DNA from 2 places in the Pseudomonas sp. GW460-LB5 genome. Region 2 is predicted to be linked to the other one. Evidence: predicted binding sites of a transcription regulator. Region 2 holds the regulator's gene; the other holds the start of a gene.
The links. The regulator sigma-54, encoded in region 2, starts transcription at its own class of promoters, with help from an activator protein. The targets are predictions, from matches to a motif close to ANTGGCATNNANNTTGCTNT.
Positions count from the first base shown of each region.

Region 1: the regulator sigma-54 is predicted to act here: its motif matches at 8,185-8,204, upstream of glnA (type I glutamate--ammonia ligase).

Region 1 is NZ_JBWKXT010000008.1:73,313-85,580, reverse strand. Features, by position in the region: gene AC07XM_RS07665 (class 1 fructose-bisphosphatase) at 1-994, opposite strand, end outside; gene AC07XM_RS07660 (glycogen/starch/alpha-glucan phosphorylase) at 1,264-3,714, opposite strand; gene AC07XM_RS07655 (YkgJ family cysteine cluster protein) at 3,899-4,303, shown strand; gene typA (translational GTPase TypA) at 4,426-6,249, opposite strand; gene thiI (tRNA uracil 4-sulfurtransferase ThiI) at 6,378-7,832, opposite strand; gene glnA (type I glutamate--ammonia ligase) at 8,302-9,708, shown strand; gene glnL (nitrogen regulation protein NR(II)) at 10,065-11,150, shown strand; gene ntrC (nitrogen regulation protein NR(I)) at 11,147-12,268, shown strand, end outside.
Region 2 is NZ_JBWKXT010000026.1:23,482-35,749, forward strand. Features, by position in the region: gene AC07XM_RS16685 (superoxide dismutase) at 1-490, shown strand, start outside; gene AC07XM_RS16690 (ZIP family metal transporter) at 502-1,395, shown strand; gene AC07XM_RS16695 (HPr family phosphocarrier protein) at 1,440-1,712, opposite strand; gene rapZ (RNase adapter RapZ) at 1,732-2,586, opposite strand; gene ptsN (PTS IIA-like nitrogen regulatory protein PtsN) at 2,589-3,053, opposite strand; gene hpf (ribosome hibernation-promoting factor, HPF/YfiA family) at 3,066-3,374, opposite strand; gene AC07XM_RS16715 (RNA polymerase factor sigma-54) at 3,454-4,947, opposite strand; gene lptB (LPS export ABC transporter ATP-binding protein) at 5,125-5,850, opposite strand; gene lptA (lipopolysaccharide transport periplasmic protein LptA) at 5,851-6,375, opposite strand; gene lptC (LPS export ABC transporter periplasmic protein LptC) at 6,362-6,934, opposite strand; gene AC07XM_RS16735 (KdsC family phosphatase) at 6,943-7,467, opposite strand; gene AC07XM_RS16740 (KpsF/GutQ family sugar-phosphate isomerase) at 7,479-8,453, opposite strand; gene AC07XM_RS16745 (ATP-binding cassette domain-containing protein) at 8,702-9,511, shown strand; gene mlaE (lipid asymmetry maintenance ABC transporter permease subunit MlaE) at 9,511-10,308, shown strand; gene mlaD (outer membrane lipid asymmetry maintenance protein MlaD) at 10,308-10,793, shown strand; gene AC07XM_RS16760 (MlaC/ttg2D family ABC transporter substrate-binding protein) at 10,803-11,450, shown strand; gene AC07XM_RS16765 (STAS domain-containing protein) at 11,447-11,749, shown strand; gene AC07XM_RS16770 (BolA family protein) at 11,867-12,106, shown strand; gene murA (UDP-N-acetylglucosamine 1-carboxyvinyltransferase) at 12,130-12,268, shown strand, end outside.

The DNA.
Region 1 (12,268 bases), on a different contig from region 2:
CGGTGACGCGCTCTACTTCTTCCTTCGAGCCAAGGATCACCGACACGCGCTGGTGCAGGCTCTCTGGCTTGATGTCGAGGATGCGATCGTAACCGTTGGTAGAGGCGCCGCCTGCCTGTTCGATAATGAACGACATCGGGTTGGCTTCGTACATCAGGCGCAGCTTGCCCGGCTTGCTTGGCTCGCGGGCGTCACGTGGGTACATGAACAGACCGCCACGGGTCAGGATGCGGTGCACATCGGCCACCATCGAGGCGATCCAGCGCATGTTGTAGTTCTTTTTCAGCGGGCCGGTTTCGCCGGCCAGCAGTTCGCCCACGTAGCGTTGTACCGGGGCTTCCCAGTGACGCTGGTTGGACATGTTGATGGCGAATTCGGCGGTGGTTGCCGGCACCTGGATGTTTTCGTGGGTCAGGACGAAGCTGCCCAGTTCACGGTCCAGGGTGAAGCCCTTGACGCCGTTGCCCAAGGTCAGGATCAGCATGGTCTGCGGGCCGTAGATGGCGTAACCGGCGGCGACCTGCTCGGTGCCTGGCTGCAGGAAGGCTTCTTCGTTGAGGCTTTCGTTCTGGCTCAGGTACTGGTTAGGGCAACGCAGCACCGAGAAGATGGTACCGACCGAGACGTTGACGTCGATGTTCGACGAACCGTCCAATGGGTCGAAGACCAGCAGGTACGCACCTTTCGGGTACTTGCCCGGAATCTGGTAGGCGTTGTCCATTTCTTCGGAGGCCATGCCGGCCAGGTGGCCGCCCCACTCGTTGGCTTCCAGCAGGATATCGTTGGAAATCACGTCCAGTTTCTTCTGGACTTCGCCCTGCACGTTTTCAGTGCCCATGCTGCCCAGCACGCCACCGAGGGCGCCTTTGGACACGTGATGGCTGATTTCCTTGCACGCACGCGCCACCACTTCGATCAGGAAGCGCAGATCGGCAGGGGTATTGTTGCTGCGGGTCTGCTCAATCAGATAGCGACTCAGGGTAACGCGGGACATGTATGGCTCCGAAAGGATTGTGGGAGTAAAAACCCCCGCAGTTTACAGGGAGAGTGGCAGGCTAGCGAGCAATGAGACTCGCCACGGCTCTCAGACGGCACAATAGGTCGCTAGTTCAGCCTGCGCCAGGCCGGCTGTCGAGTGAAGCTGCTTTACAGTCCAATCGCGGGGCAAGCCCGCTCCCACAGGTTTGCGCTGCCTTCAAGACAACGCAGATCCTGTGGGAGCGGGCTTGCCCCGCGAATGGGCCGCAACCCGGCCCCACATGCTCAATCCAGTGCCTTCCAGATCTCGGTCGCATATTCGCGAATGGTCCGGTCCGACGAGAACCAGCCCATCCGCGCCGTGTTCAGCACGGCCATACGCCACCACTCCTGCGGTGTGTGCCACAGTTCTTCGACCCGCCGCTGGGCATCCCAGTAGGCATCGAAGTCGGCACACACCAGGAAGCGGTCATAGGCCACCAGCCCGTCGATCAACCCGGTATAGCGTGATGGGTCGTCTGGCGAGAACACACCACTGCGAATCGCCTGCAACACGTCGCTCAAGCGGTTGGAAGCGGCTATGGCGGCGTTTGCACCAAAATCACCGGCACGCTTGCGCGCCTCGACCTGCTGCGCAGTCAGGCCAAAGATGAACATGTTGTCGGCACCCACCTGTTCGCACATTTCCACGTTGGCACCGTCCAGGGTGCCGATGGTCAGCGCGCCGTTCAGGCCGAACTTCATGTTGCTGGTACCGGAGGCTTCATAACCTGCGGTGGAAATCTGCTCGGACAGGTCGGCCGCCGGGATGATGCTTTCGGCCAGGCTGACGTTGTAGTTAGGCAGGAACACCACCTTGAGCAGACCGCGCACGGTCGGGTCATTGTTCACCACCCGGGCAATGTCGTTGGCCAGCTTGATGATCAGCTTGGCCTGGTGGTAACTGGCCGCAGCCTTGCCGGCGAAGATCTTCACCCGCGGCACCCAGCTGGTGCCGGGATCGTTGCGAATGGCCTGATACAGCGCCACGGTGTGCAGCAGGTTGAGCAGCTGGCGCTTGTACTCGTGGATCCGCTTGACCTGCACATCGAACAGCGCTTCAGGGTTCACCGTGACACCAATGCGGTCCTGGATGATGCTGGCCAGGGCACGCTTGCTGTGCAGCCGTTGAGCAGCGAACTGCTTGCGGAAACTGGCCTTGTCGGCAAATGGCACCAGGCCAACCAGAAGCCCTTCAGGGTCGTCCTTGAGTTCCGGCCCGAGCGCTTCGACCAGCATCTCGGTCAGCTGAGGGTTTGACTGGTACAGCCAGCGGCGAAAGGTAATGCCGTTGGTCTTGTTGTTGATCCGTTGCGGGTAGAGCTTGTGCAGCTCGGAAAACACCGTGCTCTTCATCAGCTTGCTGTGCAGCGCGGACACACCGTTGACGCTGTGCGAGCCCAGAAACGCCAGGTTACCCATGCGCACCCGGCGCCCATTGTCTTCCTCGATCAGCGACACCGCGCGCAGCACGTCGAAATCGTGCAGGCCTTTGGCCCGCAATGCATCGATATGGTAGGCGTTGATCAGGTAGATGATCTGCATGTGCCGCGGCAGCATGCGCTCCATCAGGGCTACCGGCCAGGTTTCCAGGGCTTCGGGCAGCAGGGTGTGGTTGGTGTAGGCGAGCGTGCCAACAGTCAGTTCCCAGGCCTTGTCCCAGGGCACTTCATGCTGGTCCACCAGCAGCCGCATCAACTCGGCAACGGCAATCGAAGGGTGTGTGTCGTTGAGCTGGATGGCCGCCGCGTCGGGCAGGTTGAGCAGGTCCTTGTGCATGTTCAGGTGACGGCGCAGCAAGTCCTGCAGCGAAGCCGACACAAAGAAGTACTCCTGACGCAGGCGCAGTTCCTGCCCCGCCTCGGTGCTGTCGGCCGGGTACAGCACGCGCGAAATGCTCTCGGCCCGCGCCACTTCGGCCACGGCCCCCAGGTGGTCACCGGCATTGAAGCGCTCCAGGTGCAGCTCTTCCAGCGCCCGCGCACGCCACAGGCGCAGTGTGTTGACGCTGGATCCACGCCAGCCGACCACGGGCGTGTCGTAGGCCACCGCCCGCACCGTTTCGCCCGGCGACCATACTTGCCGCTGGTTGCCACTGGCATCGTTGACGGTTTCGACACTGCCGCCGAAGCTGATCGGGTAGATCACCTCAGCACGCTCGAACTCCCAGGGGTTACCGAAGTCCAGCCAGTTTTCGGTCTGTTCCTGCTGCCAGCCATCGACTACAGCCTGACGGAACAACCCATGTTCGTAGCGAATGCCGTAACCATGGGCGGCGATGCCCAGGGTGGACATGCTTTCCATGAAGCACGCAGCCAGGCGGCCGAGACCCCCGTTACCCAGGGCGGCGTCGGGCTCGAGCAGGCGGATGCGCTCCAGGTCCACGTCCAGCCCTTCCAGCGCATCACGGGCGACGTCCAGCAGCCCCAGGTTGCTCAGGCTGTCGTACAGCAAGCGCCCGATAAGGAACTCGAGGGAGAGGTAATAGACCCTTTTCTGGCTACGACGATAGGCCAGGCGGGTGTGGTCCATCCAGTGGTCGACCATGTGGTCGCGCGCGGCCAGAGCGATGGCCTCGAACCAGTCGTGGTCGAACGCATGTTCCGGGTCCTTGCCGACCGCGTAGGTCAGCTTGTTCAGTACAGCGGCGCGAAATTCGGCCACCTCGGCGTCACGTGCTTTGGGTTCCTGAGACATGCGGCATCCTCTGGCAAGTTGACGAAAGCGGAGGGAGATTGATCAGACTAGACCCTTCGACAGGGAGTGACAGTGACTGTTCGCAGTTTTCATGCCGACTCTGCGAATCCGGCAAAAGGTTGTTCATAAATTGAGCAATTCCGGTATCATCGCGCGCCCCAAGACCGTGATCCACCCTATAAAGATGAAAACGACCCTGATCGCCGCCGCCGAAGTCGACCGCCTGGAGACTTGGCAGCGCTACGCCAGCCACATGTGCCACGGCTGCCATTCGACCTGCTGCACCCTGCCGGTAGAGGTGAAGATCAAGGATCTGATCCGTATCGGCGTGGTGGACGAGTTCGAGAAAGACGAACCCCCCAAAAACGTGGCTAAACGCTTGCAGAAGGAAGGCATCATCGAGCGCTTCAACCAGAAGTCAGGGATCTTCACCCTGACCCGGATGAGCAACGATGACTGCATGTATCTGGATCGTAAAAGCCGGCTGTGCACCATTTATGACAAGCGCCCGGATACCTGCCGCAACCACCCCAAGGTCGGGCCGCGGCCGGGGTATTGCGCCTATAAGCCCAAGGTGGTCGGGCGCTGATCGTCAGGCTTCAAGGGCCTCTTCGCGGGCAAGCCCGCGAAGGGGCCAACACAAATCCTGAAGGCATAAAAAAACGCCCCCGGCCTTTCGACCGGGGGCGTTTTCATTCAGCCAAAGCTAACTTAGCTGTTCTTGGCTTTCTTGGCAGCGCGGGTACGCTCGCTTTCGTCCAGGATCTTCTTGCGAAGACGGATGGACTTCGGCGTTACTTCGCACAGCTCGTCTTCCTGGATGTATTCCAGAGCCTGTTCCAGGGTGAAGCGAACAGGCGGAACCAGGGCGATGACTTCGTCTTTACCCGAAGCACGCATGTTGTCGAGCTTCTTGCCCTTGGTAGGGTTGACGCCCAGGTCGTTGTCGCGGCTGTTCTGGCCGATGATCTGACCGTTGTAGATCTCCTGACCGTGCTCGACAAACAGCTTGCCACGCGCCTGCAGGGTTTCCAGCGAGTAGGTCAGCGCCTTGCCGGTTTCGACCGAAACCAGTACGCCGTTCTGACGGCCGGACATGTGGCCGGACTTCACAGCGTCATAGCGGTCGAAGATCGAGGTCAGGATGCCTGCACCGTTGGTCAGGGTCAGGAACTGGTTACGGAAACCGATCAGACCACGCGCCGGGATGTTGTATTCCAGGCGAACACGGCCCTTGCCATCCGGGACCATGTTGGTCAGGTCGCCTTTACGCAGACCCATTTCTTCCATGACCTTGCCCTGGGATTCTTCAGGGATGTCGATGGTGACGTTTTCGAACGGCTCTTGCTTGACGCCGTCTACTTCGCGAATGATTACTTCTGGGCGGCCCAGGGCCAGCTCGAAGCCTTCGCGACGCATGGTTTCGATCAGTACCGACAGGTGCAGCTCGCCACGGCCCGAGACCTTGAACTTGTCTGGGGAATCGGTTTCTTCAACGCGCAGGGCTACGTTGTACAGCAGCTCTTTGTCCAGACGGTCCTTGATGTTACGGCTGGTGACGAACTTGCCTTCCTTGCCGCAGAACGGCGAGTCGTTGACCTGGAAGGTCATCGAAACGGTTGGCTCGTCAACGGTCAGCGGCTTCATCGCCTCAACGGCGGTCGGGTCGCACAGGGTGTCGGAGATGAACAGCTCGTCGAAACCGCTGATGCAAACGATGTCGCCAGCCTGGGCTTCTTCAACGTCGACGCGGTGCAGGCCGTGGTGACCCATCAGCTTGAGGATACGGCCGTTACGCTTTTTGCCGTCAGCGTCGATGGCGACAACCGGGGTATTCGGCTTGATGCGGCCACGGGCAATACGGCCAACGCCGATAACACCCAGGAAGCTGTTGTAGTCCAGTGCAGAGATCTGCATCTGGAACGGGCCGTCACGGTCAACAGCTGGCGCTGGAACGTGGTCGATGACAGCCTGGTACAGGGCAGTCATGTCTTCGCCCATTTCGGTGTGGTCCAGACCGGCAATGCCGTTCAGGGCCGAAGCGTAGACCACTTTGAAGTCCAGCTGCTCGTCGGTAGCGCCGAGGTTGTCGAACAGGTCGAAGATCTGGTCCAGAACCCAATCAGGACGCGCGCCCGGGCGGTCAACCTTGTTGATCACGACGATTGGCTTCAGGCCAGCTTCGAAAGCCTTCTTGGTCACGAAGCGGGTTTGCGGCATAGGGCCGTCTTGAGCGTCGACCAGCAGCAGCACGGAATCGACCATCGACATTACACGCTCAACCTCGCCACCGAAGTCGGCGTGGCCGGGGGTGTCGACGATGTTGATGTGGTAGCCGTTCCAGTTGATGGCGGTGTTTTTCGCCAGAATGGTAATACCGCGCTCTTTTTCCTGGTCGTTGGAGTCCATGACGCGCTCGTCGTTGAGCTCGTTACGCTCCAGAGTGCCGGACTGACGCAGGAGTTTGTCGACCAGGGTGGTTTTACCATGGTCAACGTGGGCGATGATGGCGATGTTACGCAGATTTTCGATCACAAGTGTATCTCGATCAGAGGATTCGGTTGCCGCCCAGTGTAGGCGGCCAATATGTACTGTTTAAGGCTCAGCGGGCCCGGTGGTCGGGAGGGCGATGGCGGATACTGCCGCCATACAGCCCCGGCGTCTTATGTCGGACGATAAACACGCACATTGGCATGTCCCTCACTGAGCAGATGGTGTGCGTGCAAACGGCTCATCACACCCTTGTCGCAATACAGCAAGTACTGGCGCGTGGGGTCCAGGTGCTTGAACTTGCTGTTGATGGCATAAAACGGCATGGCCTGGACTTCGATACCGTCCAGCACCAGGGGTTCGTCTTCCTGGGCATCGGGGTGACGAATGTCGATGACGATCTGGCCCGACAGCGCCTCGGCCACTTCCTCGATTTCGACATCCTTGCCCAGCTCGTCGATCACATGGTCGATGGAGATCAGCTTGGCGCGCTCCAGGGCGCGCTCCAGCACGGCCATGTCGAACTGCTTCTCTTCATGCTCAATGCGGTGGCGCTTGGCGTGAGTGGTCGGGTTTACCGAAATCACGCCGCAGTATTCTGGCATGTGCTTGGCGAAGTCGGCGGTGCCGATTTCGGTGGCCTGGTCGATGATGTCCTGCTTGTGGCTGGCCAGCAGCGGGCGCAGCACCAGCTTGTCGGTGGCCGAGTCGATGATCGACAGGTTCGGCAGGGTCTGGCTGGACACCTGGGAAATGGCCTCGCCCGTGACCAGGGCATCGATTTCCAGGCGGTCAGCCATGTGCGCGGCACCGCGCAGCATCATGCGCTTGAGGGTCACGCCCATGTAGCTGTTGTCGACCTTGTTGAGGATCTCGCCGACCACTTCTTCGAACGGCACGCTGATGAACAGCACGCGCTGGCTGCTGCCGTACTTCTTCCACAGGTAGTGGGCCACTTCCATAACGCCCAGCTCGTGGGCACGGCCGCCAAGGTTGAAGAAGCAGAAGTGGGTCATCAGGCCACGGCGCATCATCTGGTAGGCTGCCACGGTGGAGTCGAAGCCACCGGACATCAGTACCAAGGTCTGCTCCAGGGCGCCCAGCGGGTAGCCGCCGATCCCCTGGTGCTGGTTGTGGATCACGTACAGGCGCTGGTTGCGGATTTCGATGCGCACCAGCACTTCAGGCTTCTTCAGCTCGATGCCGGCCGCGCCACACTGTTGGCGCAGCTGGCTGCCGACGTAACGGTCGACGTCCATCGAGGTGAAGTCATGGTGGCCCCCGCGCTTGCAGCGCACGGCAAAGTGCTTGCCGGCCAGCAGGTGGCCGAAGTGCTGCTTGCACTTGGCAACGATGTCATCGAAGTCACCCAGCGGGTATTCCTCTACCTGCAGGAAATGGGTGATACCCGGGGTGCAGGTGAGGCGTTCGATCATCTCGCGCTGGACTTTTTCGTCTTCGATGCGGGTGACCACTTCGAGATTGTCCCAGACACCATCGACCGCGAGCTCAGGATCGAGGTCCTTGAGCACGTTGCGGATGTTCTTGGCGAGCTGACGGATGAAGCGCTTGCGCACCGGCCGGCTCTTGATGGTGATTTCTGGGAAGACTTTGACGATAAGTTTCATTGGTTAACAGCGCGCGCAGGGCCTGCCGAAAATGTGGGGCGCGAATTATAGCGGAAACTGCTCAGGATTTGACCAACTTTTGTACAGAAGGTTGGATTTATATTGCCTGTACTGGCCTCCTCGCCGGCAAGCCAGCTCCCACAGGACTTCGGCGGGCCTCAAGACCTGCGCCCTCTCAGTGGGAGCTGGCTTGCCGGCGATGAGGCCCTTAAAGGAAGCACACAGCCAACCAATGCACCCTATTGGTGCGTTGATGCCAAAAACCGCATCGTAAGGGTGCACTTTTCCCCGCCAACCCACCGCCAAATGCCCGCAAACGCCTGCTTTTATCCCACCCTCGCCATTTTCGGGCACTGGCATGCAATTTGCTCCCTTGTGAGGCAGGTAAGCTTGGCCGACTATCCGCGCCCGGCAACACCCTTTTTCCAGGGCAGCGGCCCACCGCGCTCTAGACCATCCGGAGGACAACATGTCGAAGTCGGTTCAACTCATCAAAGATCATGACGTCAAGTGGATTGATCTGCGTTTCACGGACACCAAAGGCATTCAGCACCACGTGACCATGCCGTCGCGTGATGCGCTGGACGAAGACTTCTTCGAAGTCGGCAAGATGTTCGACGGCTCCTCCATCGCTGGCTGGAAAGGCATCGAAGCGTCCGACATGATCCTGATGCCGGTCGACGACACCGCCGTGCTGGACCCGTTCACCGAAGAACCAACCCTGATCATCACCTGCGACATCGTCGACCCGTCGAGCATGCAGGGCTACGATCGCGACCCACGTGCGATCGCCAAGCGCGCCGAAGAGTACCTGAAGAGCACCGGCATCGGTGACACCGTATTCGCAGGCCCGGAGCCAGAGTTCTTCATCTTTGACGAAGTGAAGTTCCACTCGGACATCTCCGGCTCGATGTTCAAGATCTTCTCCGAGCAAGGCTCGTGGATGACCGGCGCTGACGTGGAAGGCGGCAACAAAGGCCACCGTCCAGGCGTGAAAGGCGGCTACTTCCCTGTTCCGCCGTTCGACCACGACCACGAAATCCGTACTGCCATGTGCAACGCACTGGAAGAAATGGGTCAGACCGTTGAAGTTCACCACCACGAAGTGGCGACTGCCGGCCAGAACGAAATCGGCGTCAAGTTCAACACCCTGGTGAAGAAAGCTGACGAAGTACAGGCCCTGAAATACGTCGTGCACAACGTTGCCGACGCTTACGGCCGTACCGCTACCTTCATGCCGAAGCCACTGTACGGCGACAACGGTTCGGGCATGCACGTGCACATGTCGATCTGGAAAGACGGCAAGAACACCTTCTCGGGTGAAGGCTATGCCGGCCTGTCCGACACCGCCCTGTACTTCATCGGCGGTATCATCAAGCACGGTAAGGCCCTGAACGGCTTCACCAACCCGTCGACCAACTCCTACAAGCGTCTGGTCCCAGGCTTCGAAGCTCCGGTAATGCTGGCCTACTCGGCTCGCAACCGTTCCGCCTCGATCCGTATTCCTTACGTCGGCAGCCCGAAAGCCCGCCGTATCGAAGCACGCTTCCCGGACCCATCGGCCAACCCGTACCTGGCCTTCGCGGCCCTGCTGATGGCCGGCCTGGACGGCATCCAGAACAAGATTCACCCAGGCGATGCTGCCGACAAGAACCTGTACGACCTGCCACCAGAAGAGGCCAAGGACATTCCGCAAGTCTGCGGCAGCCTGAAAGAAGCCCTGGAAGAGCTGGACAAAGGCCGTGCGTTCCTGACCAAGGGCGGCGTGTTCTCCGACGACTTCATCGATGCCTTCATCGAACTGAAGTCGGAAGAAGAGATCAAGGTCCGTACCTTCGTGCACCCGCTGGAATACGAGCTGTACTACAGCTGCTGATCTGATCGCCGCTTCGCGCCGATGACATGATCAAGACGGCCTCCTTCGGGAGGCCGTTTTCGTTTGCGCCACACGCAGAACCCTCGCCCGCCACGCTATGCTCTATCTTGGTGCAAGATTGAGTACAGTGCCCCGATTTGCTCCCCAATCTGGTTCACATTAAACGTTTCATCAAGACTTTCTGATCCGAATTTGCGCAGATCCAGGCCTTTATCGGCAAATCCCGCTTCTTTTCGGAGCTTTGGTTTGTTTCTTGCATTTTTTCTGCGGAGAGACACGCATCAGCCGATGCACCCCGAGCCCGGCCCTGGCCAAAGAAATGCCAGGCAAGCGCCAAAAGAGGTCAACGACGCCTTATGACCATCAGCGATGCGCAGCACCGTCTGCTTCTGGACAACCTGACCACCGCCACGTTGCTGCTCAACGCCGAGCTGCGCCTGGAATACATGAACCCGGCCGCGGAAATGCTGCTGGCCGTCAGTGGTCAACGTAGCCATGGGCAGTTCATCAGCGAGCTGTTTACCGAATCGACCGAGGCGCTCAGCTCGTTGCGCCAGGCCGTCGAGCAGGCGCACCCGTTCACCAAGCGCGAAGCGCAGCTCACCTCGCTGACCGGGCAGACCATCACCGTGGACTATGCGGTAACGCCCATCCTCAACCAGGGCCAGACCCTGCTGTTGCTGGAGGTGCACCCCCGCGACCGGCTGTTGCGCATCACCAAGGAAGAGGCCCAGCTGAGCAAGCAGGAAACCACCAAGATGCTGGTGCGCGGCCTGGCCCACGAAATCAAGAACCCCCTTGGCGGCATTCGCGGCGCGGCCCAGTTGCTGGCCCGCGAGCTACCCGAAGAAGGCCTGCGCGACTACACCAACGTAATCATCGAAGAGGCCGACCGCCTGCGCAACCTGGTCGACCGCATGCTCGGCTCGAACAAACTGCCATCGCTGGCCATGACCAACATCCACGAAGTGCTGGAGCGGGTCTGCAGCCTGGTCGACGCCGAAAGCCAGGGCTGCATCACTTTGGTGCGCGATTACGACCCAAGCCTGCCGGACGTGCTGATCGACCGCGAGCAGATGATCCAGGCCGTGCTCAACATCGTGCGTAACGCCATGCAGGCGATCAGTTCGCAGAACGAACTGCGCCTGGGCCGCATCACCCTGCGCAGCCGCGCCTTGCGCCAGTTCACCATCGGCCATGTTCGCCATCGCCTGGTCGCGCGGGTGGAGATCATCGATAACGGCCCGGGCATTCCACCGGAACTGCAAGACACCCTCTTCTATCCCATGGTCAGTGGCCGCCCGGACGGTACCGGGCTGGGCCTGGCCATTACCCAGAACATCATCAGCCAGCACCAGGGCCTGATCGAGTGCGAAAGCCACGCAGGCCACACCGCCTTCTCGATCTACCTGCCCCTGGAACAAGGAGCCACCGCCTCATGAGCCGAAGTGAAACCGTATGGATCGTCGACGATGATCGCTCCATCCGCTGGGTCCTGGAAAAAGCCCTGCAACAAGAAGGCATGACCACCCAGAGCTTCGACAGCGCAGATGGCGTGATGGGCCGCCTGGCACGCCAGCAGCCGGACGTGATCATTTCCGACATCCGCATGCCGGGCGCCAGCGGTCTCGACCTGCTGGCACAGATCCGCGAACACCACCCGCGCCTGCCGGTCATCATCATGACCGCCCATTCCGACCTCGACAGCGCCGTGGCGTCGTACCAGGGCGGTGCTTTCGAGTACCTGCCCAAGCCGTTCGATGTGGACGAGGCCGTCTCGCTCGTCAAGCGCGCCAACCAGCATGCCCAAGAGCAGCAAGGCCTGGATGTGCCACAGAATCTGGCACGCACCCCGGAGATCATCGGTGAAGCCCCGGCAATGCAAGAGGTGTTCCGCGCCATCGGCCGCCTTAGCCATTCCAACATCACCGTACTGATCAACGGCGAGTCCGGCACCGGCAAAGAGCTGGTCGCCCATGCCCTGCACCGCCACAGCCCGCGTGCGGCGTCGCCGTTCATTGCCCTGAACATGGCGGCCATCCCCAAGGACCTGATGGAGTCCGAGCTGTTCGGCCATGAAAAAGGGGCTTTCACCGGTGCTGCCAACCTGCGCCGGGGCCGCTTTGAACAGGCCGATGGCGGCACCTTGTTCCTCGACGAAATCGGTGACATGCCCGCCGACACCCAGACCCGCCTGCTGCGGGTACTGGCCGATGGCGAGTTCTATCGCGTTGGCGGGCATGTGCCGGTCAAGGTCGACGTGCGCATCATTGCTGCGACTCACCAGAACCTGGAGTCGCTGGTGCAGGCGGGCAAGTTCCGTGAGGACTTGTTCCACCGCCTGAACGTGATCCGCATCCACATTCCGCGGCTGGCCGACCGTCGCGAGGATATCCCTGCCCTCGCCCGCCACTTCCTTGCCCGGGCCGCTCAGGAGCTGGCCGTCGAGCCGAAGATTCTGAAACCGGAAACCGAAGAGTTCATCCGCAACCTGCCATGGCCGGGCAATGTGCGGCAGATGGAAAACACCTGCCGCTGGATCACCGTGATGGCCTCCAGC
Region 2 (12,268 bases):
CGCCATCGAAGGCACCGAGTGGGCCGAGTGGCCCGTGGAAAAGCTGGTCGGTGCGGTCAAGCAACTGCCGGAAAACCTGCGGGGTGCGGTGACCAACCATGGCGGCGGCCACGCCAACCACAGCCTGTTCTGGACCGTAATGTCACCGCAGGGGGGCGGCGAGCCGCAGGGCCAGCTGGCGCAGGCCATCTCGTCGCAACTGGGCGGTTTCGACGCCTTCAAGGACGCCTTCACCAAAGCGGCGCTGACCCGTTTCGGCAGTGGCTGGGCGTGGCTCAGCGTGACGCCGCAGAAAACCCTGGTGGTGGAAAGCAGCGGTAACCAGGACAGCCCGCTGATGCACGGCAATACGCCAGTTCTTGGTCTGGACGTGTGGGAGCATGCCTATTACCTGAAGTATCAGAACCGTCGTCCGGAATACATCGGTGCTTTCTACAACGTCATTGACTGGGCGGAAGTGGAACGTCGTTATGTTGAAGCCCTGAAGTGAGCCGGACCGGTATGCGCTCTGAAGTGATGTCTGTCAGCAGTGTGCGCCTGTTTCGTCTGGCGCTTGGGACTTTGCTGTTGCTGACCGGCACCGCGCTGCTGGTCGCGCGCGGCCTTGCGTGGCTGGACCTGGAGCCACGCATGTTGCGCGCCCTGGAGGGCGGCGCATTATGCGCACTGGGGACGGCGCTGGGGGCGGTACCGGTACTGGTCATTCGCAACATGCCGGTGGCGCTGGCCGACACGCTGCTGGGCTTCGGCGCAGGCGTGATGCTGGCAGCCACCGCATTTTCCCTGATCATTCCGGGCCTGGACGCGGCCCGGTCCGTAGGTTTCAGCCCATGGGCCGCCGGTGGCCTGATCAGCTTTGGCTTGTTGTTCGGTGCGCTGTGCCTGTTTCTGGTTGACCTCAAGGTGTCTGGCGCCTCGCCAGAAGCACTGGTCGGCACTGGCAACCAGCCGGTGATTGCTGCGCGTATCTGGCTGTTTGTCATTGCCATCGTTGCGCACAACATCCCCGAAGGCATGGCCATCGGTGTGTCGGCAGGTGGGGGCATGGCCGACGCCGACAGCCTGGCCATGGGCATTGCGTTGCAGGATGTGCCCGAGGGACTGGTGATTGCGCTGGTGTTGGCCGGGGCGGGCATGTCGCGTTTCAACGCTTTTCTGATTGGCGCTGCGTCAGGCTTGGTCGAGCCGCTGGCCGCAGTGATCTGTGCCTGGTTGGTGAACATCGCCGAACTGCTGTTGCCGCTGGGCCTTGCCTGCGCGGCAGGGGCGATGCTGCTGGTGGTGACCCAGGAGATCATCCCGGAATCGCGCAGTAACGGCCATCATCGTCTGGCCAGCCTGGGGCTGTGCATCGGGTTTTGCCTGATGATGGTGATGGACACCGCGCTGTCCTGATTCATGATCAGGTTTACGCGTTCCTAGCAGGACCGTGCAGGCTTCTATTCGCCTTCGTCGAAGAAGTTGTTGATCAGCTCGACCAACGCATTCATCGCCTCGTTGTCCTGCTCGCCTTCGGTATGCAGGTGCACCTGGGTGCCTTTGCCGGCTGCCAGCATCATCACCGCCATGATGCTCTTGCCGTCCACCAGCGTGTCCGGCGCGCGCCCAACGCGCACCTGGCAGGGATAACGGCCAGCCACGCCGACGAACTTGGCTGCCGCCCGGGCATGCAGGCCCAGCTTGTTGATAATGGTGATTTCGCGGGCGGGCATCGTGGGGCGGATCCTTGGGCTAGAGGTCGCGGTGGCGGACCTGGACGTTTTTCAGGGATTGCTGCAGCAACTGGCCAAGGCGCTCGGTTATGTACACCGAGCGGTGGTGGCCGCCGGTGCAGCCGATGGCAATGGTAACGTAGGCACGGTTGCTGGCGGCGAAGCGGGGGAGCCACTTGAGCAGGTAGCTGGAAATGTCGCTGAACATGTCTTCGACATCTGGCTGTGCGCCCAGGTAGTCGATGACCGGTTGCTCGAGGCCGGAGTGTTCGCGCAGTTCAGGCTTCCAGTAAGGGTTGGGCAGGCAGCGCACATCGAACACCAGGTCCGCATCGACCGGCATGCCCCGCTTGAAACCGAACGACTCGACAAGGAACGCGGTGCCAGGCTCGGGCTGGTTGAGCAGGCGCAGCTTGATCGAATCACGCAGTTGATACAGGTTCAGGTTGGTGGTGTCGATCTTCAGGTCAGCCAGGTCGGCGATCGGCCCCAAAAGCTCGCTCTCGACGCGGATCGCCTCGGCCAGCGAGCGGTTGGCATTGGTCAATGGGTGGCGTCGGCGGGTTTCCGAAAAGCGCTTGAGCAGCATGCCTTCGTCGGCATCCAGGAACAGCACATCACACTGGATATTGCGCGCGCGGGCTTCTTCGAGCAATTCGGGGAAGCGCGTCAGGTGGCTGGGCAGGTTACGTGCGTCGATCGACACTGCAACCTTCGGTTGCAGCAGTTCGGTGTTGATCAGCGCCTCTTCCGCCAGCTCCGGCAAGAGCGCGGCGGGCAGGTTGTCAATGCAGTAGAAACCATTGTCTTCCAGGACATCGAGGGCGGTACTCTTGCCGGAGCCGGACCGGCCGCTGACAATGATCAAGCGCATGTTCAGTGCTCGTTCTGTTCGTCCAGGACTACCTGGAAGAGGGCCTCGTTACTGCTGGCGCTACGCAAGCGATCACGAACTTCCTTGCGATCAAGCATGCTGGCAATCTGGCGCAGCAGTTCCAGGTGGGCATCGGTAGCGGCTTCAGGCACCAGCAAGACGAACAGCAGGTCCACGGGCGCGCCATCGATGGCGTCGTATTCGATTGGGGCGTCCAGGTGCAGCAGGGCACTGACCGGTGCGGAGCAACCTTCAAGCCGGCAGTGAGGGATGGCGATGCCATTGCCGAAACCGGTCGAGCCGAGTTTTTCGCGGGCGACCAGTTTTTCGAAGACGTCTTGCATCTCCAGTTCTGGCACTTGATCGGCGATGAGGTTCGCAACCGTTTCCAAGGCGCGCTTTTTACTGCCGCCCGGCACGTTCACGAGGGAACGGCCGGGGGTCAGGATGGTTTCAAGTCGGATCATGGATGAGGGGGATCAGCGGGCAGCTGCACCTTGCAGCAGGCTTTGCTGTTTTTCCTTGTGTTTTTTCAGTTGGCGGTCGAGCTTGTCGGCCAAGGCGTCGATGGCTGCATACATGTCTTGGTCTTCGGCATTGGCAACCACTTCACCGCCAGGAATCTGCAGGGTCGCTTCGACCTTCTGCTGCAGCTTCTCGACTTTCATGATGACCTGCACGTTGGTGATCTTGTCGAAGTGACTTTCCACGCGGGCGAGCTTTTCAAGCACATAATCGCGCAGTGGCTGGGTGACTTCTACATGCTGTCCACTGATATTGACTTGCATACAGCTTCTCCTTTATTGCCCGTGCATAAAGAGGCAGGTCTTGCACCTGCCCCACAAACGCTGTGGCGCATCTCAGGGGCTACATCAGTCGCTTGCGTTCGCTCGACGGTGCTATGCCGAGCGACTCGCGGTACTTGGCGACGGTGCGACGGGCTACCTGGATGCCTTGTGCCTCCAGTAAACCAGCGATCTTGCTGTCACTCAATGGCTTTTTCTGATTTTCCGCTGCAACCAGTTTTTTGATGATCGCGCGGATCGCTGTAGACGAGCATTCTCCGCCTTCGGAGGTGCTGACGTGGCTGGAGAAAAAGTATTTCAGTTCGTAGATGCCACGCGGGGTGTGCATGTATTTTTGCGTGGTAACCCGAGAGATGGTCGACTCATGCATCCCCACCGCTTCGGCGATGTCATGCAGCACCAGCGGCTTCATTGCTTCATCACCATGGTCGAGGAAACCGCGCTGGTGCTCGACGATCTGCGTGGCAACCTTCATCAGGGTTTCGTTGCGGCTTTGCAGGCTCTTGATGAACCAGCGCGCTTCCTGCAACTGGTTGCGCATGAAGGTGTTGTCGGCACTGGTGTCGGCGCGGCGCACGAAGCCTGCGTATTGCGGGTTGACCCGCAGGCGCGGGATGGCTTCCTGGTTCAGCTCCACCAGCCAGCGGTCGCTGTCTTTGCGCACGATGACGTCGGGCACCACGTACTCGGGTTCGCTGGACTCGATCTGTGAGCCAGGGCGCGGGTTGAGGCTTTGTACCAGCTCGATGACCTGGCGCAGCTCGTCTTCCTTGATTTTCATGCGCCGCATCAGCTGGCTATAGTCGCGGCTGCCGAGCAGGTCGATGAAATCGGTGACCAAGCGCTTGGCTTCGGTCATCCACGGAGTGTTGGCAGGCAGCTGGCGCAGTTGCAGCAGCAGGCATTCACCCAGGTTACGGGCGCCGACGCCGGCCGGTTCGAACTGCTGGATACGGTGCAGCACCGCTTCGACCTCGTCCAGCTCGATATCCAGCTCCGGGTCGAAACCGGCGCAGATTTCCTCAAGGGTGTCTTCCAGGTAGCCCTGGCCGTTGATGCTGTCGATGAGGGTAACGGCGATCAGGCGGTCGGTGTCGGACATCGGCGCCAGGTTCAGTTGCCACAGCAGGTGGCTTTGCAGGCTTTCGCCGGCCGATGTGCGGGTGGTGAAGTCCCACTCATCGTCATCGTTGCTCGGCAGGCTGCTGGCGCTGGTCTGGTAGATGTCTTCCCAGGCGGTATCGACCGGAAGCTCGTTGGGGATCCGCTCGCCCCACTCGCCATCTTCCAGGTTGTCGGCACTGACGGTGCTTTCCTGAAAGCTGTTGTCCTGGGCTTCGGCTGCCGGCTTGTTCTCGGCGTTGTCCGCCATCGGGTCGCTGTTGTCGAAGTCCTCGCCGTCTTCCTGACGTTCGAGCATCGGGTTCGACTCCAGCGCTTCCTGGATTTCCTGTTGGAGGTCCAGGGTGGAAAGCTGGAGCAGACGGATGGCCTGTTGCAACTGCGGTGTCATCGTCAGTTGCTGGCCCATTTTTAGGACGAGCGATGGTTTCATGGCTGGGGCTTAATACCTTGTTCGCCGGCGCGCATGCGCCATCCACTACACGAGGGCGCCGGGGCGCCAGATCAAGCAAGTTTTATGCCTTAAATTGTAGCGTTTGCCTAGAGCACTGTAACAACTTTACCCGCGGTTTCACGGCTATGTGCCAGTGCTCCAGGCGCATCCCCTGGGTCAGAGCCGGAACTCGTGGCCCAGGTAAACCTCTTTGACCAGGTCGTTGGCCAGGATGGTCTCGGCATCGCCTTCAGCGATCAGCCGGCCATCATTGACGATATAGGCGGTCTCGCAGATATCCAGCGTCTCGCGCACGTTGTGGTCGGTAATCAGCACACCGATGCCCTTGGCCTTGAGGTGGTGGATGATCTGCTTGATGTCACCAACCGAGATCGGGTCGACACCGGCGAAGGGTTCGTCCAGCAGGATGAACTTGGGTGCGGTTGCCAGGGCGCGGGCAATCTCGACGCGGCGGCGTTCACCACCGGAAAGGCTCATGCCGAGGTTGTCGCGAATATGGCTGATGTGGAACTCCTGCAGCAGGCTTTCCAGCTCTTTGCGGCGGCCGTCGCGGTCGAGGTCCTTGCGGGTCTCGAGAATGGCCATGATGTTGTCGGCCACCGACAGTTTACGGAAGATCGAGGCTTCCTGCGGCAAGTAGCCGATGCCGGCACGGGCGCGGCCGTGCATGGGCTGGTGGCTGACATCGAGGTTGTCGATGAGCACGCGCCCCTGCTCGGCCTGGACCAGCCCGACAATCATGTAGAAGCAGGTGGTCTTGCCGGCGCCGTTGGGGCCGAGCAGGCCGACGATCTGGCCACTGTCGATCGACAGACTGACATCACGTACGACCTGCCGCCCCTTGTAGCTCTTGGCCAGATGCTGGGCTTTGAGGGTTGCCATTTACTCGGCCTTCTTCTTGGGCTGGATCACCATGTCGATGCGCTGACGTGGCTGGGTCACGTTGCCACCACGACCGGCGGTCGCCACCTGGGACTTGGTGTTGTAGACGATCTTCTCGCCTTCGGTCGTGTTGCCCTCGTTTTCGACCTTGGCGCGGTCGGTGAGGATCACGGTGTCTTTCTGCGCCTGGTACTGGATTGTCACTGCCCAGCCTTTCATCTTGTCTGGCTTGGCAGCGCTCTGTTGTTGCTCGAAGTAGGCCAGGTTGCCGACCGAGGTGACTACATCGATGTCGCCGTTGGCGGCGCGGGTCATGGTCACGGTGTTGCCTTTGATCATCATCGAACCTTGGGTGATGATCACGTCACCGGTATAGGTGGCCACGCCTTGCTTGTCATCCAGATGGGCCTGGTCGGCCTGGATGCGGATCGGCTGATCACGGTCATTCGGCAGTGCGAAGGCGCTCGCGCTTCCCAGTGCTGCGCTCAGGCTGAGCAAAAGGGGGAGGGTTTTAACGAGCCTCATACTGTCCTCTTACGTTAGAGAGCAGGTCCATCCTGCTTTCTTTCAAATACGCTTTCATTCCTTTGCCCGTAGTCGTGCCACCGGCGCCGTCGATTCTAACGGCTTGCTCGGTCTGCGCATATTGCTTCTGCGGGAACACGGTCATGCGTGAACTGGTAATGATGGTTTCACGCTGTTTTTCGTCGATGCGTGCAATCCGTACCTTGTCGATCAGCTCGACCTCGGTGCCGTCCGGGTTGACCTCGGCGCGGGTGCTTTGCACGTGCCACGGGTATTGGGTGCCGCGGTACAGGTGCAGGTCCGGCGTAGTCACCAAGGTGATTTCGCTGGTCTTCATGTGCTCGACCTTGTCGGCGGTCATTTCGTACTGCAGCTTGCCGTCGGGCAGAAATTGCACACTGTGGGCGTTGATCGCATAGTAGTCGATGGCGCTTTCGTCGACCTGGGCCACCGGCTTGTCGAGGAAGCTTTCCGGGCTGACATTCCAGTAGCCGACCGCCGCCAGCAGGGCGGCGATCACTGCTAGCAGCGCAATATTGCGGGCTTTCTTGCTGAACATGGGCAGCCTTACAGGTAGTTGGCGTTGGCAGCGTCCAGGGTACCCTGGGCCTGCATGATCAGTTCGCAGAATTCACGGGCTGCGCCTTCGCCGCCGCGTGCCTGGGTCACGCCGTGAGCGTGCTGGCGAACAAACGGGGCGGCGCTGGCCACGGCCATGCCCAATGCCACCCGGCGAATGACCGGCAGGTCGGGCAGGTCATCGCCCAGGTAGGCCACTTGATCATAGCTTAGGCCCAGTTCGGCGAGCAGGCCGTCAAGCACGACCAATTTGTCCTGGCGGCCCTGGTACAGGTGCGGGATGCCGAGGTTTTTCGCCCGGCGCTCGACCACAGGGGTTTTGCGCCCGCTGATGATCGCGGTGGTCACACCCGAGGCCATGAGCATCTTGATGCCCTGGCCGTCGAGGGTATTGAAGGTCTTGAACTCGCTGCCATCTTCGAGGAAGTACAGGCGCCCGTCGGTGAGCACGCCGTCTACGTCGAACACTGCCAGCTTGATGGCTTTGCCGCGTTGCATGAGGTCCTGGTTCATTCCATCGCTCCTTACATTACACCGGCGCGCAGCAGGTCGTGCATGTTCAGGGCGCCGGTCGGGCGGCCCTCGCGGTCCACCACCACCAGTGCGCTGATCTTGTGGTCTTCCATGATCTTCAGGGCTTCGGCAGCGAGCATGTCGGCGCGGGCCGTTTTGCCGTGCACGGTCATGACCTGGTCGACCAGGGTGGTGTGTACGTCGATGTTGCGGTCCAGGCTGCGGCGCAGGTCGCCGTCGGTGAAGATCCCGGCCAGCGTGCCGTCGGCTTCGACGATCACGGTCATGCCCAGGCCTTTGCGGGACATTTCAAGCAGCGCATCCTTGAGCAGGGTGCCGCGGGCTACCTGGGGCAGCTCGTCGCCGCTGTGCATCACGTTCTCGACCTTGAGCAGCAGGCGACGGCCCAGTGCACCGCCCGGGTGCGAGAAGGCAAAGTCTTCAGCGGTGAAGCCGCGGGCTTCGAGCAGGGCGATGGCCAGGCAGTCGCCCAGCACCAGCGATGCCGTGGTGGAGGAGGTGGGTGCGAGGTTAAGCGGGCAGGCCTCTTGCGCGACGCGGGCGTCGAGGTTGACCTCGGCGGCCTGGGCCAGGGGCGAGTCCGGGTTGCCGGTCAGGCTGACCAGCTTGATGCCCAGGCGCTTGATCAACGGCAGCAGGGTGACGATTTCGGCAGTGCTGCCGGAATTGGAAAGCGCAAGGATGACATCATCGCGGGTAATCATGCCCATGTCGCCATGGCTGGCTTCGGCCGGGTGCACGAAAAACGCCGGGGTCCCGGTGCTGGCCAGGGTGGCGGCGATCTTGTTGCCGATATGCCCGGACTTGCCCATGCCGACCACGACCACCCGGCCCTTGCTGGCCAGGATCAGCTCGCAGGCTTTGACGAAATTGTCGTCGATGCGCGCCAGCAGGGCCTCTACGGCCTCGAGTTCCAGGCGCAGGGTGCGTTGGGCGGATTGAATCAGCTCGCTGGATTGGCTCATGTCGAGAAAGCAATGCCTGATGAAAAGGTCGCGATTATACGCGCAATGACGAAAACCCTCACCCCTTCGATTGCTGTAGCGAATGTCATCAAAGCCTGTCACGGGGCTGAACGACTGCTTGTCCGGCCTTGGGGCGGCACTGTCAGCGGTGCTATAGTTCGCCGCTATTCGGCCTGCCAGGGGCGCTTGTGCCTTCCTGATGGAGGCCGGCGTCCATTAGGACGAGGCTGCACTAGCAAGGAGTCTAGATGAGTGTGGATAGCGCCTACGCGGTCGAGTTGAAGGGGGTTACCTTCAAACGTGGTTCGCGCAGCATTTTCAGCAACGTCGACATTCGCATCCCGCGCGGCAAGGTCACCGGCATCATGGGGCCATCGGGTTGCGGCAAGACCACGTTGCTCCGCCTGATGGGTGCGCAATTGCGCCCCTCCAGCGGTGAGGTATGGGTTGCTGGCCAGAATCTGCCGACGCTGTCGCGCAGCGACCTGTTCGACGCCCGCAAACAGATGGGTGTGCTGTTTCAGAGTGGCGCGCTGTTCACCGACCTCGATGTGTTCGAGAACGTCGCGTTCCCGCTGCGCGTGCACACCCAGCTGTCGGACGAAATGATCCGCGACATCGTGCTGATGAAGCTGCAGGCCGTGGGCCTGCGGGGTGCCATCGACCTGATGCCTGACGAATTGTCCGGTGGCATGAAGCGCCGTGTGGCGCTGGCGCGGGCAATTGCCCTGGACCCGCAGATCCTTATGTACGACGAGCCGTTCGTCGGCCAGGACCCGATCGCCATGGGCGTACTGGTGCGCCTGATCCGCTTGCTTAACGATGCCCTGGGCATTACCAGCATCGTCGTTTCCCACGACCTGGCGGAAACCGCCAGCATCGCCGACTACCTCTACGTGGTAGGCGACGGCCAGGTGCTGGGGCAGGGGACGCCCGACGAGCTGATGGGCTCGGACAACCCTCGCATTCGCCAGTTCATGAAGGGCGACCCGGACGGCCCGGTACCCTTCCACTTTCCTGCGCCTGACTACCGCGCCGACCTGCTGGGAGCGCGTTGATGCGCAGAAAATCCTTACTCGAACGTGTTCGCCTGCTGGGCCGTTCGGCAATCGATGTGCTGGCCGTGCTCGGGCGTTCCTGCCTGTTCCTGTTCCATGCGCTGGTTGGCCGTGGCGGTATCGGCGGCGGCTTCCAGCTGCTGACCAGGCAGCTGTACTCGGTGGGCGTGTTGTCGCTGGCGATCGTTGTCGTGTCCGGGGTGTTTATCGGCATGGTGCTGGCGCTGCAGGGCTACAGCATCCTGGCCAGGTACGGTTCGGAGCAGGCAGTGGGGCAGATGGTCGCCCTGACCCTGCTGCGTGAGCTCGGCCCGGTGGTAACGGCGTTGCTGTTCGCCGGCCGTGCAGGGTCCGCCCTGACCGCCGAAATCGGCAACATGAAGTCGACCGAGCAGCTGTCGAGCCTGGAAATGATCGGCGTCGACCCGCTCAAGTACATCGTCGCGCCGCGCCTGTGGGCCGGTTTCATCTCGCTGCCGTTGCTGGCGCTGATCTTCAGCGTGGTCGGCATCTGGGGTGGCTCGTGGGTGGCCGTGGACTGGCTGGGCGTCTACGAAGGCTCGTTCTGGGCCAACATGCAGAACAGTGTTTCTTTTACTGACGACGTGCTTAACGGGCTGATCAAAAGCCTGGTGTTCGCCTTCGTCACAACCTGGATTGCCGTATTCCAGGGGTACGACTGCGAGCCCACCTCAGAAGGGATCAGCCGTGCCACCACCAAGACCGTGGTCTATGCCTCGTTGGCAGTGCTGGGTCTGGACTTTATTCTGACCGCCTTGATGTTTGGAGATTTCTGATGCAAAACCGCACCCTGGAAATCGGTGTCGGCCTGTTCCTCCTGGCCGGGATCCTGGCGCTGCTGCTGCTGGCCCTGCGTGTCAGCGGGCTGTCGGCCAGCCCGAGCAGCGATACCTATAAAGTTTATGCCTACTTCGACAATATCGCCGGTTTGACGGTCAGAGCTAAAGTGACCATGGCCGGTGTGACCATCGGCAAGGTCACCGCCATCGATCTGGACCGGGATTCCTACACCGGTCGGGTGACGTTGCAGCTGGACAAGTCGGTGGACAACCTGCCGACCGACTCCACGGCCTCGATCCTGACTGCCGGTCTGCTTGGCGAGAAGTACATCGGCATCAGCGTGGGCGGCGAAGATCAGGTGCTCAAGGATGGCGCGACCATCCACGACACCCAGTCGGCCTTGGTGCTGGAAGATCTGATTGGCAAGTTCCTGCTCAACTCCGTTGGCAAGGAACCGAAAGAAGCGCAACCGGCTAATTAAGGAGTATCCATGATTTCGATCCTGCGACGTGGCCTGCTGGTCCTGCTGGCGGCCTTCCCTCTGCTGACCCTGGCGGCGCAGTCGCCTCACGAGGTGGTTCAGGGCACGACCAATGAACTGCTGGGTGACCTCAAGGCCAACAAGGAGCAGTACAAGTCCAACCCCAGCGCCTTCTACGATGCGCTCAACCGCATCCTGGGCCCGGTGGTGGACGCTGACGGTATTTCCCGCAGCATCATGACCGTCAAGTACTCGCGCAAGGCCACACCTGAGCAGATGCAGCGCTTCCAGGAAAACTTCAAGCGCAGCCTGATGCAGTTCTATGGCAATGCGCTGCTCGAATACAACAACCAGGGCATCGTCGTCGACCCGGCCAAAGCCGATGACGGCAAGCGCGCCAGCGTAGGCATGAAGGTCACCGGTAACAACGGTGCCGTTTACCCGGTGCAGTACACCCTGGAAAACATCGGTGGTGAGTGGAAGGTGCGTAACGTCATCGTCAACGGCATCAACATTGGCAAGCTGTTCCGTGACCAGTTTGCCGATGCCATGCAGCGCAATGGCAACAACCTGGACAAGACCATCGACGGCTGGGCGGGTGAAGTGGCCAAGGCCAAGCAGGCAGCAGACAGCTCGCCTGACAAGGAAGTGAAATGAGTGAGGCCGGCGTAAGCATGGCTGAGCCAGGCGTTATGCGCCTGGCCGGCGTGCTGGACTACCGTACCGGCCCCGCCTTGCGCAAGCAGGGCAAGTCGCTGATCGACGCCTCCCGCGAGCCGCACCTGGTGCTGGATTGCTCGGCTGTCGAAAAGTCGTCGAGCGTTGGCCTGTCGCTGTTGCTTGCGTTCATTCGCGATGGCCAAGCCACCGGCAAGGCCTGCGAGGTCCGCGGCATGCCTGACGACATGCGGGAAATTGCCGAGGTCTATGACCTTGATGAAGTGCTGGCGACCTGATGGCCCGGCACGGATGATGGCCCCTCGGTCAGCGAAGCCCTCGTTGGGCTTCGCAGGCGGGGGGCTTTTTTGTATGATGGCCGACCCGTGCGCATCGGGCGCCGATTGAGGTTGAGCATGCAGGCCGTAGAAGTTAAAAGCTTCCTTGAAGAGAAATTGCCGGGTTCCCGGGTCGAAGTTGAAGGCGAAGGCTGCAACTTCCAGTTGAACGTGATCAGCGACGAGTTGGCTGGCCTGAGCCCGGTCAAACGCCAGCAGGCGATCTATGCTCACCTGAACCCATGGATCGCCAATGGCAGCATCCATGCGGTAACCATGAAATTTTTCAGCAGCGCAGCCTGGGCTGAGCGCACCTGAGCCAACTTGGCGGCGAGACTCCAATGGACAAACTGATTATTACTGGCGGCGCTCGCCTTGACGGCGAGATCCGCATTTCGGGCGCGAAGAACGCAGCCTTGCCGATTCTGGCGGCGACCCTGCTGGCCGATGGCCCGGTCACCGTGGGCAACCTGCCACACC